Regions from separate parts of the Pantoea sp. X-Soil-ISGK-355 genome, predicted to be linked through region 1. Evidence: predicted binding sites of a transcription regulator. Region 1 holds the regulator's gene; each other region holds the start of a gene.
The links. The regulator PurR, encoded in region 1, represses purine synthesis genes. The targets are predictions, from matches to a motif close to CANGCAAACGTTTGCNTG.
Positions count from the first base shown of each region.

Region 2: a site for PurR is predicted at 1,795-1,812, ahead of tusA (sulfurtransferase TusA). Genes of this name have one in related genera too.
Region 3: a site for PurR is predicted at 2,349-2,366, ahead of purH (bifunctional phosphoribosylaminoimidazolecarboxamide formyltransferase/IMP cyclohydrolase). Genes of this name have one in related genera too.

Region 1 covers NZ_AP035971.1:1,831,399-1,835,611, forward strand. Annotated here, with positions in the region: gene punC (purine nucleoside transporter PunC) at 1-845, opposite strand, end outside; gene punR (DNA-binding transcriptional activator PunR) at 953-1,858, shown strand; gene purR (HTH-type transcriptional repressor PurR) at 1,855-2,880, opposite strand; gene cydH (cytochrome bd-I oxidase subunit CydH) at 3,162-3,251, shown strand; gene AC6I8J_RS08450 (C40 family peptidase) at 3,299-4,108, opposite strand.
Region 2 covers NZ_AP035971.1:3,779,458-3,783,670, reverse strand. Annotated here, with positions in the region: gene iolE (myo-inosose-2 dehydratase) at 1-279, shown strand, start outside; gene AC6I8J_RS17475 (DcrB family lipoprotein) at 329-883, opposite strand; gene AC6I8J_RS17470 (7-cyano-7-deazaguanine/7-aminomethyl-7-deazaguanine transporter) at 1,000-1,665, opposite strand; gene tusA (sulfurtransferase TusA) at 1,870-2,121, shown strand; gene AC6I8J_RS17460 (zinc/cadmium/mercury/lead-transporting ATPase) at 2,174-4,213, opposite strand, start outside.
Region 3 covers NZ_AP035971.1:280,552-284,764, reverse strand. Annotated here, with positions in the region: tRNA gene AC6I8J_RS01230 (tRNA-Glu) at 178-252, opposite strand; rRNA gene AC6I8J_RS01225 (16S ribosomal RNA) at 342-1,881, opposite strand; gene purH (bifunctional phosphoribosylaminoimidazolecarboxamide formyltransferase/IMP cyclohydrolase) at 2,513-4,102, shown strand; gene purD (phosphoribosylamine--glycine ligase) at 4,122-4,213, shown strand, end outside.

The sequences.
Region 1 (4,213 bases):
ATGCTCAGGCTGTAGACGCCTAACAGCCAGGGGAGCAGCTGTGCGCCGTTAAAGCGGTTGAGCAGGGCGCGACAGCCAAATCCACCGATTAAAAAGGCGAGGGTCTGGGGTACATAACTCAGGCCGATATCGGCGGGCGAGAGACCCAGATCCGCCAGAATGAACGGCGATCCGGTCAGCCAGGCAAAGAAGCTGGCAGAACAGGCAGAGTAGATCAGCACGTTGCCGCTGTAGACCCGGGATTTCAGCAGGGTGAGAAAGCCGGGCTGTGCTCCTTTTTCGCGTGCTTCCGGGCGTACTGTGGGCAGACGCAGGGTGGTCAGAATCAACGCCACCGCAATCAGTGTCAGCACCAGAAAAATCGAACGCCAGTGGAAGTGACCGATCAGCCAGGCACCCAGCAACGGGGCCAGCGCCGGGGAGAGCGCAACCAGCGGCATAATCGTTGCAAAGACTTTGTTGGCGCGCGCGGCGGGGTAGCGATCCACCACCAATGCCTGCCAGCTCACGGCGGCAGCACAGACGCCAATGGCCTGCACAAAGCGCAGCGCCAGCATCAGAGTAATATCATTCACCCACAGCATGCCCGCACAGCCGACGCCAAACAGGGTCAGTCCGGCCAGCAGCACCGGCTTACGGCCGATGCGGTCGGAGAGCGGTCCCCAGAAAAGCTGACCCACGGCAAAGCCTCCCAGAAAGAGGCTCATACTGGCGCTAATCAGGCCGGGCGAGGTATTAAAGGTGTGCTGCATCGCACCAAAGGCGGGCAGATACATGTCAGTGGCTAAAAATCCGAGCATGCTCAGCAGGGCAAGATAGGGCATAAATCCTTTATTCGACAGCATCTCATTCTCATTTTTGCAGGATAAACGCGGCAGAGTGTAAAAGGTGCGTTTGCCGCTGTGAAACGGTAATATTTGCCGGTTGCTGTTAAAATTTTTGAAGGCAGATTATGTGGTCAGAATATGCATTAGAGGTCGTTGACGCGGTTGCCCGAGGGGGCAGCTTCAGCGCAGCCGCGCAGGAGCTGCATCGGGTACCTTCTGCCATCAGCTATACAGTGCGTCAGCTGGAAAACTGGCTGGCGGTGCCGCTGTTCGAACGCCAGCATCGTGAAGTGGTGCTGACGCCAGCAGGCGAACATTTTGTCCGGGAAGGGCGCAGCGTCATCAAAAAAATGCTTGCTACACGGCGGCAGTGTCAGCAGCTGGCCAATGGCTGGCGCGGGCAGCTCAGCATTGCCGTTGACCGTATCGCCAAACCTCAGCGCACCCGGCAGCTGGTCAAAGATTTCTATCGCCACTTCCCCGATATGGAGCTGATCATCAGCTATGAAGTTTTTAATGGTGTCTGGGATGCGCTGGCCGATGGCCGGGTAGAAGTTGCGATTGGGGCCACCCAGGCAATTCCGGTGGGCGGACGGTTTGCGTTTCGCGATATGGGTACGCTCAACTGGCGCTGCGTGGTCGCGCCCGATCATCCGCTGACGCAGGCGAGCCAGATAGATGACGACACGCTGCGTAGCTGGCCGTCCCTGGTGCTGGAAGATACATCACGCGCACTGCCGCGTCGTATGACATGGACGCTGGATAACCAGCGCAGGCTGGTGGTGCCGGAGTGGCAAACCGGACTGGAATGCGTGCAGGCGGGCTTGTGCGTGGCGATGGTGCCGGGGCATCTGGCCAGGCCACTGCTCGACAGTGGCGAGCTGGTGGAGCTAACGCTTCCGGTAGCATTTCCGGACAGCCCCTGCTGCGTTAGCTGGGCCGAGGATCGCGCATCACCGGCGACAGGCTGGTTGCTCAGCTATCTGGGTGATGCGCAAACGCTTAATCAGGAGTGGTTAAGCGAGGATTAGCGGCGATAGTCGCGGAACGGACCATCGGTCACTGAACGGCGCTCAATCAGCGTCGGATGGACTTCAATCGTTTGTGACACTTCGCGCTTACTGGTGATGCGGTCGAGCAGCATATCCAGCGCCTTCTCACCCAACTGGGCTTTAGGCTGATGCACCGTGGTCAGGGCAGGGGCGAAATAGCGTGCGTTGCGCACATTGTCATAACCGATTACCGAAATATCCTGCGGCACGCGCAGACCCATCTCGTCGGCGGCGCAAATGGCCCCCATCGCCATGATGTCGCCGCCGCAGAAGACGGCGGTCGGGCGCTGCTTTTGCGACAGGATCTGCTGCATCGCCTGATAACCCGACTCTGGCTCAAAGTCACCCTGCACAATCCATTCCGCGCGCGGCTGAATTCCCGCTTCTTCCAGTGCCTTCAGGAAACCGGCATGGCGTCCGCCGCCGGTATTGCGCTCCATCTGACCCGGAATGGCACCGATATCGCGGTGTCCGCGTTCAATCAGATAGCGTCCCGCCAGATAGCCGCCCTGGAAGGCATTATCGAGAACCGTATCGGTAAAGTCGGCGCGCGATTCGCCCCAGTCCATCACCACCATCGGGATATTGCGGTTCTCTTCCAGCATCTGCAGCAGATCGTCCGGATACTCAGAGCACATCACCAGCAGGCCATCGACACGCTTCTGCGCCATCATGCTGAGGTAGGCGCGCTGTTTTTGCAGGTCGTTATGCGCATTACCCAGAATCAGCGTATAGCCTTTATCAAAACAGTGATTTTCAACCGCCTCAATAATTTCAGCGAAATAGGGCGCTTCGCTGGAGGTGGCAAGCAGACCCAGCGTCTTGGTGTGGTTTACTTTCAGACTGCGTGCTACAGCGCTCGGCGAGTAGTGCAATTCTTTAATTGCCTGCCAGACCGCCTCGCGCGTCTCTTCAGCGACAAAGCGGGTTTTATTGATGACGTGCGAAACGGTGGTCGTTGAGACGCCAGCGCGTTTCGCCACATCTTTAATTGTTGCCATGAAAATCGGACTCCAGTGCTTACCTAACTCTATGATAAGCGTAATGTTAAACGTTTGCGTCTGCTCAGGGTTTTTTCCGCAAAAATGCGGCTTTTCTGGCCGGTAAACAGGCTTCTGGCGGAGAAAAAACGCCTCAAAAGATGCGCAAACGGAATCAGGGTTGCACGCGTTGCGCAACAAAGGCGAGATTCTAACAAGGCTGAACGGATAAAACGAGATTTTTACCGGACCCTGTGGGAAAATGCCATATCCCTACAAAGTGTGTGACTAAGGAGCAAACAATGAGTACCGATCTTAAACTGGCGTTAATGACCACTGTCGGCTGTCTGCTGATGATTGTGGCTTTCAGTTTTACCGCCATTCTGCACTAATAAAAAAAGCCGGGATAATCCCGGCTTTTTTCGGACTGTAGTGCTGCTCAGCGAATGGTTTTCGGCGTCATCACCCGACGGGCACCAATATAGTGGCGCTGCCAGTAATCTTCGCCTAATGCACTGATCTGAATATCTTTGCCGGTACGTGGCGACTGAATAAACTTGCCATCGCCCAGGTAAACGCCGACGTGGTCCGCCGTACCGCGACCGTTAATGCGGAAGAAGACCAGATCGCCTTTCTCCAGCGATTCACGCTTAATCGGTGCTGCGTCACGCAGGTGATACATCTCGTTAGCGGTACGCGGGATCTTAAACTTCACCAGATCTTTATAGGCATACCAGACCAGACCGCTGCAATCGAAACCAGTATGTGGTGAGGTGCCGCCCCACTGATACGGTTTACCCAGCTGTCCCATCAGCTTCGTCATCGCGGTTTCTCGCGCTTTCTGGTAGCGCTGACGGTGTGATTTGCTCATTTTAATCGTGCCAGGTTCGCTGGTGGTGACCTCAGCGGTTTTCAGCAGGCGCTGATGACCATAGCGTTTTTTTTCTTTATTTTTTTCTTTGCTTTTGCTGATACGGGCGGTTTTAAGCGAGGTCTTCTTAGCAGGCGTCTGTTTAGCAGTGAGTTCGACTTTTTTCTGTTTTTTCGTTTTGAGTTTTTGAACAGGGCTGAGGCGAGTTTTTTTGGTCACCGTTTTTACCTGGCGACGCTTGCGGCGCTCATCATCGCGCGCACTCTTTTTTTCTGCTTTATGCGTACTGACGTTCACCGGCGTGTGCGGGGAAGCAGCAGCGACGTTGAAAAACAGTTGCGCAAAGGCCAGCATGAAAAGCGTAATGATTAAACGCATAGTCCGTTGATTAGTTAAGTTGTCAGGGCCACTACGCACCGCGACAAAGTTGAGATTAATCTGATCCAGGATCAGTGCCCAGGCCATTCTAGTCCAGTTCTTTTA
Region 2 (4,213 bases), 1.9 Mb from region 1:
CTGCCGCGCATCTTCCATGTTCATCTTAAGGATGTGCGTGATGAAGTGGTGGCTGAGGTGCGCGAGAACCATCTCTCATTCCTGGAGGGCGTCAAAAAGGGCACCTTTACCGTACCTGGCGATGGCGTGATCGACTTCAAACCTGTGTTTAAAATCCTGGACGATTACGGCTACAAAGGCTGGATGGTGGTGGAAGCGGAGCAGGATCCGGCGCTGGCCAATCCGTTTGAGTATGCGGTGAAAGCGCGGAAATATATCCGGGAAAATACAGGCTTATAAAGTTCTGTGAACAAAGGCGGGCTTCCCGGTGGGAAGCCCGCCTTTTGTTTTACTTCAGCGTAATGCTTTTCACAATGTTGTCAGCATCGCTCTGTGCCTGCTGCTGATTATCGCCTGGCAGCGTAATCTGCAGTGTCACCAGCTTGCCATCCACTTTTGCCAGAACCACGGAAGACCATGAGGTCTGGTTGTTAGCAGAAATCACCGTATCCAGCTGCTGGGCGGGCTGATCTTTCAGCGTCACAGATTTGTTCGACACCACCTGCAACTGTGGATCGCGGTTACGCTGCTGCTGTTCCATACGCTGCGACAGCACATCCAGACCATCATTGGTCGGGTCACCGGCAATCACAATAATGGCGCGGGCACCGGTTTCATCCGCATAAACGTGCATGTTCGTAGTCTGCGAACCCAGTTTACCGCTTTTATCGGACATGCCTGGTGGCAGCGAGAAGCTCAGTTTGCCATCCATCAGCGTGACGGTCTGCGCCGACTGACTGGCGCTGACGCCGTTGTCGTTCGCCGCTTCATCTTTCTTCTGGTCACAGGCCGCCAGGCCAAGTACCAGTAAACCCATTCCTACATATTTCACCAGGTTGCGCATCAGAATCCCTTTTTAAGTTTCCAGTCAGGCATTAATACAACAGGAATCAGGTTGCAAACGCAACCTGATGATTGTCAGAAGATCTTAGCGGATAGGAGTGGAAACCGTATGGGCACTTAGCCGAAATTGACCTGGCGGGCGGTCTGGCGTTCAGCCAGACGTTTAAGCGCGGCATTGAGCAGTACGCCGTAGGCGGGCAGGAAGAAGACCATGCAGATCAGCACCTTGAAGCTGTAATCTACCAGAGCAATCTCAACCCAGTGCTGCGCCATAAACGCATCGGGGCTTTTATAGAAGGCGATAAAGAAGAAGGCCAGGGTATCGCTGATATTCCCCAGGAACATGGCGCAGCCGGGTGCTATCCACCACTGAGGCAGACGACGCAGACGGTTAAAGACATGAACGTCGAGGATCTGACCCAGTGCATAAGCCATAAAGCTGGCGCAGGCGATACGGGCCACAAACAGGTTCATCACTTCCAGCGCCTGCCAGCCCTGCCATTCACCCTGATAGAACAGCGCCGAGACGCCATAAGAGATAAACAGCGCCGGGATCATTACGGCCAGAATAATGCGTCGGGCCAGCGGTGCGCCAAAAATACGCACGGTGAGATCGGTCGCCAGGAAGATAAACGGGAAGCTGAACGCGCCCCAGGTGGTGTGGAAGCCAAAGACGGAGATCGGCAACTGAACCAGGTAGTTACTGGAGGTGATCACCAGCAGGTGAAACAGCGATAGCCAGAAAAGCGCATGCATGCGCTGACGTGAAGAAAATGCGAGCATATTCAACCTTTTTAATGTTGGGGTGAGGGAACCCATTGCGGGACGCCGTTCGGGCAGCGCCTGGCAGTTTTATGAGCAAAAAGCGGCGGCATATTACCGCGTTGTGCTTTTTATGCAATGGTTAATTTTAACGCAATCGTTATCGCCTTGCTTCACCGCCAGCACGCGCTAGAATGAGCGCCCCTTACCTGAACCGAGTTGATTATGAGCGATGCCTTTTCCTCTGCCGACCATCAGCTGGACGCCCGTGGCCTGCGTTGCCCGGAGCCGGTGATGATGGTGCGCAAAACCGTACGCAGCCTGCAGGATGGCGAGACGTTACTGATCATCGCCGATGATCCGGCAACGACCCGCGATATTCCCGGCTTCTGCCGCTTTATGGAACATGGCCTGCTGGCGCAGCAGACCGACACGCTGCCCTATCAGTTTCTGATCCGCAAAGGTATAGCCGGTTAACAGCAGCCGTTCAGGCCGCCGTTAACCGCACTCTTCAGACAGCGCTTTTTACTCAGGCGCGACGTCGCAGTAACCGCAGCGCGTTGGCCGTGACCAGCGCGGTCGCCCCGGAATCTGCCAGCACGGCCAGCCAGAGTCCGGTCAGACCCAGCAGGGTAGTGACCAGGAAAATCGCCTTCAGCCCCAGCGCAATACCGACATTCTGGCGGATGATGCGCCGTGTCCGGCGTGCCAGTGCTATCATCGGCACCAGATTGCTGAGTTGATTACGCGTCAGGGCCGCATCGGCCGCTTCCAGCGCGACATCGGTGCCGCTGCCCATCGCAATGCCCAGCGTTGCCGCTTTCATTGCTGGCGCGTCGTTAATGCCATCCCCGACCATCGCCAGCGGCTGTTGCTGACTCAGTTCACGGATCGCCGCGACTTTATCGGCGGGCAGCAGGCTGGCGCGATAATCAATATCCAGCTGGCGGGCAATGGTCGCCGCAGCGCGCGGGTTATCACCGGTCAGCATCAGGCTCTCAATACCCAGCTTTTTCAGCGCTTTTAACGCATCGGCGGCGTCGTCGCGCAGCTGATCGCGCAGAGCTAGCGCACCCAGTGCTTCGCCATTGCGCATCAGCACCACCAGCGTTTCACCTTCGGCTTCCTGTTGCGCTATCTGCGCATTTTGCTGCGGCGTCAGACCGGGCGTATGGCTGGGCGTCAGCAGCTGAATCTGCTGGCCTGAGACCTGCGCACGGATGCCGCGTCCCGCCTGCACCTGCTGATCCTGCGCGTCAGGAATCACCAGGTTACGCGCCTGCGCGGCCGCCACGATAGCGCTGGCCAGTGGGTGGGTGGCACCCTGTTCCGCAGCGGCGCTCAGCGCCAGCATCTCTGACTCGCTGGCCGTACCAAAGCGCAGGATCTGCGTCAGCTGTGGCTTGCCCAGCGTCAGTGTACCGGTTTTATCAAACGCCATTCTGCGCACCGAACTCAGCCGCTCCAGCGCCGCACCGCCTTTGATCAGTGCGCCCTGACGCGCCGCCGCAGCCAGCCCCGAGGTAATGGCTGCTGGCACTGAGATCACCAGTGCACAGGGGCAGCCAATCAGTAACAGGGTCAGCCCTTTATAGATCCACGGCTGCCAGTCGCCTGCGAAGAGCAGGGGCGGCACCATCATGACCAGCAGCGACAGCAGCATCACCAGCGGCGTGTAGATGCGGCTGAACTGGTCGATAAAGCGTTCGACCGGCGCACGGTGCGTTTCCGCTTCCTCGATCAGTTGCAGGATACGGTCAATCGCGCTTTCACCCGGCTTCGATACCACTTCCAGCATCACCAGCCGATCCACGCTGGTGGCACCGGCAAGGATTTTTTCACCCTTGGTGTGCGTCACCGGCAGCGACTCACCGGTCAGCGCGCTCTCATCGAAACTGGCGAGCGGGCTGATTAAACAGCCATCGACCGGCAGGCGGCTGCCCGCCGCGACTTCAATCACATCACCCGGTTGCAGCGCCGCCAGCGGCACTTCACTGCGTTTGCCCTGTTCCAGACGAATCGCCGATTCAGGCCGCAACGCCATCAGACTGGTGACGCCGCTGCGTGCCCTGGAGGCGGCATAGCTTTCCAGCTTTTCGCCCAGCTGAAACAGCATCAGCACCATCGCGGCTTCGGCGTGCGCGCCAATGATCAGTGCGCCAGCCGACGCCAGGGTCATTAAGGTTTCAATGGTAAAAGGCGATCCGCTGCGCAGACGCTGCCAGGCACCGCGCGCCACCGGGATCAGGCCGACCAAGGTGGTCAGCACAAACAGCCGATCGCCCCAGACGGGTGCGAACTGGCTGAGAACGCTGCTGGCGATCACCAGCAGTGCCAGTAAAATCAGCATGCGGTTATGTTGCCAGTCGGGCTTAGCGGGGAATGTGGCCGACGTGGCTGATGGGGTTGCGAGCTGGAAGCCGGCTTTTTTCACCGCCTGTTCAACGGCGTTCAGTACATCGTGGTCAGCGTTAACCACCAGCTTCTCGCTGCTGAACAGCACACGGGCGTCGGTCACACCACTTATCTGACGGACAGCGGTTTCAATAGTGCGGGCACACGACGGGCA
Region 3 (4,213 bases), 1.6 Mb from region 1:
CGAACGTGCCGCGTTTTTCATTCTTGTTACGGAGAATGAAAGCGACACGTCGTTTCAATTTTCAGCTTGTTCCGGATTGTTAAAGAGCAAATATCTCAAACGCGACCCGGCTGCTTACGCAGCCAGAACGGCTTTGAGATACTGTATGGAGACATCTTTCACCTGTCACCAAGCAGGTGGCGTCCCCTAGGGGATTCGAACCCCTGTTGCCGCCGTGAAAGGGCGGAGTCCTAACCGCTAGACGAAGGGGACACGATAGTGTCACGACTTCGCAGCCGTCCTGCTCATTACTTTTTTATCAGACAATCTGTGTGGACACTGCGCCGGAAGGTATCTTCAGGTAAGGAGGTGATCCAACCGCAGGTTCCCCTACGGTTACCTTGTTACGACTTCACCCCAGTCATGAATCACAAAGTGGTAAGCGCCCTCCCGAAGGTTAAGCTACCTACTTCTTTTGCAACCCACTCCCATGGTGTGACGGGCGGTGTGTACAAGGCCCGGGAACGTATTCACCGTGGCATTCTGATCCACGATTACTAGCGATTCCGACTTCACGGAGTCGAGTTGCAGACTCCGATCCGGACTACGACGCACTTTGTGAGGTCCGCTTGCTCTCGCGAGGTCGCTTCTCTTTGTATGCGCCATTGTAGCACGTGTGTAGCCCTACTCGTAAGGGCCATGATGACTTGACGTCATCCCCACCTTCCTCCGGTTTATCACCGGCAGTCTCCTTTGAGTTCCCGACCGAATCGCTGGCAACAAAGGATAAGGGTTGCGCTCGTTGCGGGACTTAACCCAACATTTCACAACACGAGCTGACGACAGCCATGCAGCACCTGTCTCACGGTTCCCGAAGGCACTAAGGCATCTCTGCCGAATTCCGTGGATGTCAAGAGTAGGTAAGGTTCTTCGCGTTGCATCGAATTAAACCACATGCTCCACCGCTTGTGCGGGCCCCCGTCAATTCATTTGAGTTTTAACCTTGCGGCCGTACTCCCCAGGCGGTCGACTTAACGCGTTAGCTCCGGAAGCCACTCCTCAAGGGAACAACCTCCAAGTCGACATCGTTTACGGCGTGGACTACCAGGGTATCTAATCCTGTTTGCTCCCCACGCTTTCGCACCTGAGCGTCAGTCTTTGTCCAGGGGGCCGCCTTCGCCACCGGTATTCCTCCAGATCTCTACGCATTTCACCGCTACACCTGGAATTCTACCCCCCTCTACAAGACTCAAGCCTGCCAGTTTCAAATGCAGTTCCCAGGTTAAGCCCGGGGATTTCACATCTGACTTAACAGACCGCCTGCGTGCGCTTTACGCCCAGTAATTCCGATTAACGCTTGCACCCTCCGTATTACCGCGGCTGCTGGCACGGAGTTAGCCGGTGCTTCTTCTGCGGGTAACGTCAATCGGCGCGGTTATTAACCGCACCGCCTTCCTCCCCGCTGAAAGTACTTTACAACCCGAAGGCCTTCTTCATACACGCGGCATGGCTGCATCAGGCTTGCGCCCATTGTGCAATATTCCCCACTGCTGCCTCCCGTAGGAGTCTGGACCGTGTCTCAGTTCCAGTGTGGCTGGTCATCCTCTCAGACCAGCTAGGGATCGTCGCCTAGGTGGGCCATTACCCCGCCTACTAGCTAATCCCATCTGGGTTCATCCGATAGTGAGAGGCCCGAAGGTCCCCCTCTTTGGTCTTGCGACGTTATGCGGTATTAGCCACCGTTTCCAGTGGTTATCCCCCTCTATCGGGCAGATCCCCAGACATTACTCACCCGTCCGCCACTCGTCACCCGAGAGCAAGCTCTCTGTGCTACCGTCCGACTTGCATGTGTTAGGCCTGCCGCCAGCGTTCAATCTGAGCCATGATCAAACTCTTCAATTTAAGTTTGATTTGCTGCAACAAGTGCAGCGATGCTCATCTGTAAAACGTCATAATGAATTTCATTATGTGTTCACTCGTGAGGCTTTGATATTTTTGTGCGTCCGGAGACGCTGATATCAATCCTGCGAGTGCCCACACAGATTGTCTGATAAATTGTTAAAGAGCAGTGCGAACAGTGCGTTAGCGTCCTGTCGCGAGGTGGCGTATATTACGCTTTCCTCCTGCAGAGTCAACCTCTTTCTCAGAAGTTTTTCTCCGGCGGGTCAGTCTCCTGAACCTTCAACCCGTTTCCCGTTTCCGGTGTGCCGTGTTGATGGATGCGCATTATAGGGAGTTGCCGGAGAGTCGCAACCCATAAATTGCATAAAAAAGAGCGTTCGCTGCATTCCACAGCAAAAGCCGCTGTTATACGCAGTTACGCACAATGTTATCCACACAGAGCAGGCTGAATGAATTTAGGCGAGCATCACGCAAACGTTTTCGCTACAATGCCGGGCAATATTCCGGACACCCCTTTTCGGGGCGTTACCTGAGGTTTTTGATCTTTTCTTCTTATATAGAAGAGAAAACCGCTGTAAAGCCTGACGTAACGCTCTTATATACGCGAAACAAAGCCAAGGGATAAACCACCATGCAACAACCTCGTCCTGTACGCCGCGCATTGCTCAGTGTCTCTGACAAAGCCGGTATCCTCGAATTTGCTCAGTCGCTCTCAAGTCGCGGTGTCGAACTGCTCTCCACAGGTGGAACCGCTCGCCTTCTGGCGGATGCGGGTCTGGCTGTTACTGAAGTCTCTGACTACACCGGTTTCCCGGAAATGATGGATGGACGCGTCAAAACCCTGCATCCGAAAGTGCATGGCGGCATTCTGGGTCGTCGCGGCCAGGATGATGCCATCATGGCGCAGCACGACATCAGCCCAATCGACATGGTGGTCGTTAACCTCTATCCCTTTGCACAGACGGTCGCCCGTGAAGGATGTTCACTGGAAGAGGCGGTGGAAAACATCGACATCGGTGGCCCGACCATGGTGCGCTCTGCTGCCAAGAACCATAAAGATGTCGCCATTGTGGTCAGCAGCGGTGACTACGACGCCATCATTGCTGAAATGGATGCGCATGAGAACGCGCTGACGCTTGAGACCCGTTTCGATCTGGCCATCAAAGCCTTCGAACATACCGCCGCCTATGACAGCATGATCGCTAACTACTTCGGTACCCTGGTGCCGGCCTATCACGGTGAACGCAATCAGCCCGCTGGCCGTTTCCCGCGTACCCTGAATCTGAACTTCATTAAGAAGCAGGATATGCGTTACGGCGAGAACAGCCATCAGGATGCTGCCTTCTATATAGAAGAGAACATTACTGAAGCGTCAGTAGCGACCGCGCAGCAGGTTCAGGGCAAAGCGCTCTCCTATAACAATATTGCTGACACGGATGCGGCACTGGAATGCGTTAAAGAGTTCAGTGAACCCGCCTGCGTCATTGTTAAGCATGCTAACCCCTGTGGTGTCGCGACCGGTGACAATCTGCTGGCAGCCTATGAGCGTGCTTACCAGACCGACCCGACCTCCGCGTTCGGCGGCATCATTGCCTTTAACCGCGAGCTGGATGAAGCGACGGCACAGGCGATTATCAGCCGCCAGTTTGTTGAGGTGATCATCGCGCCTGCCGTTTCCGAAGCCGCGCTAAAAATTACCGCTGCGAAACAGAATGTTCGTGTCCTGATCTGCGGCCAGTGGCAAAACCGCACTGCCGCGCTGGATTTTAAACGCGTCAATGGCGGCCTGCTGGTCCAGGATCGTGATCTCGGCATGGTGGACGCCAGCCAGCTGCGTGTAGTCAGCAAGCGCCAGCCAACAGAACAGGAGCTGCGTGATGCGCTGTTCTGCTGGAAAGTCGCGAAGTTCGTTAAGTCCAATGCCATTGTGTATGCACGCGACAACATGACTATCGGCATTGGCGCGGGTCAGATGAGCCGCGTCTACTCCGCTAAAATTGCGGGTATTAAAGCAGCCGATGAAGGTCTGGAAGTGAAAGGCTCAGCCATGGCGTCAGATGCCTTCTTCCCGTTCCGCGATGGTATTGATGCCGCCGCCGCGGCAGGCGTGAGCTGCGTTATCCAGCCAGGTGGCTCCATCCGCGATGAAGAAGTGATTGCGGCAGCCGATGAGCATGACATTGCGATGATCTTCACCGACATGCGTCACTTCCGCCATTAATCGTTCTGGAGAGTAACAGATGAAAATTTTAGTAATCGGCAATGGCGGACGTGAACATGCTCTGGCCTGGAAAGCGGCCCAGTCGCCACTGGCGGAAACCGTATTTGTCGC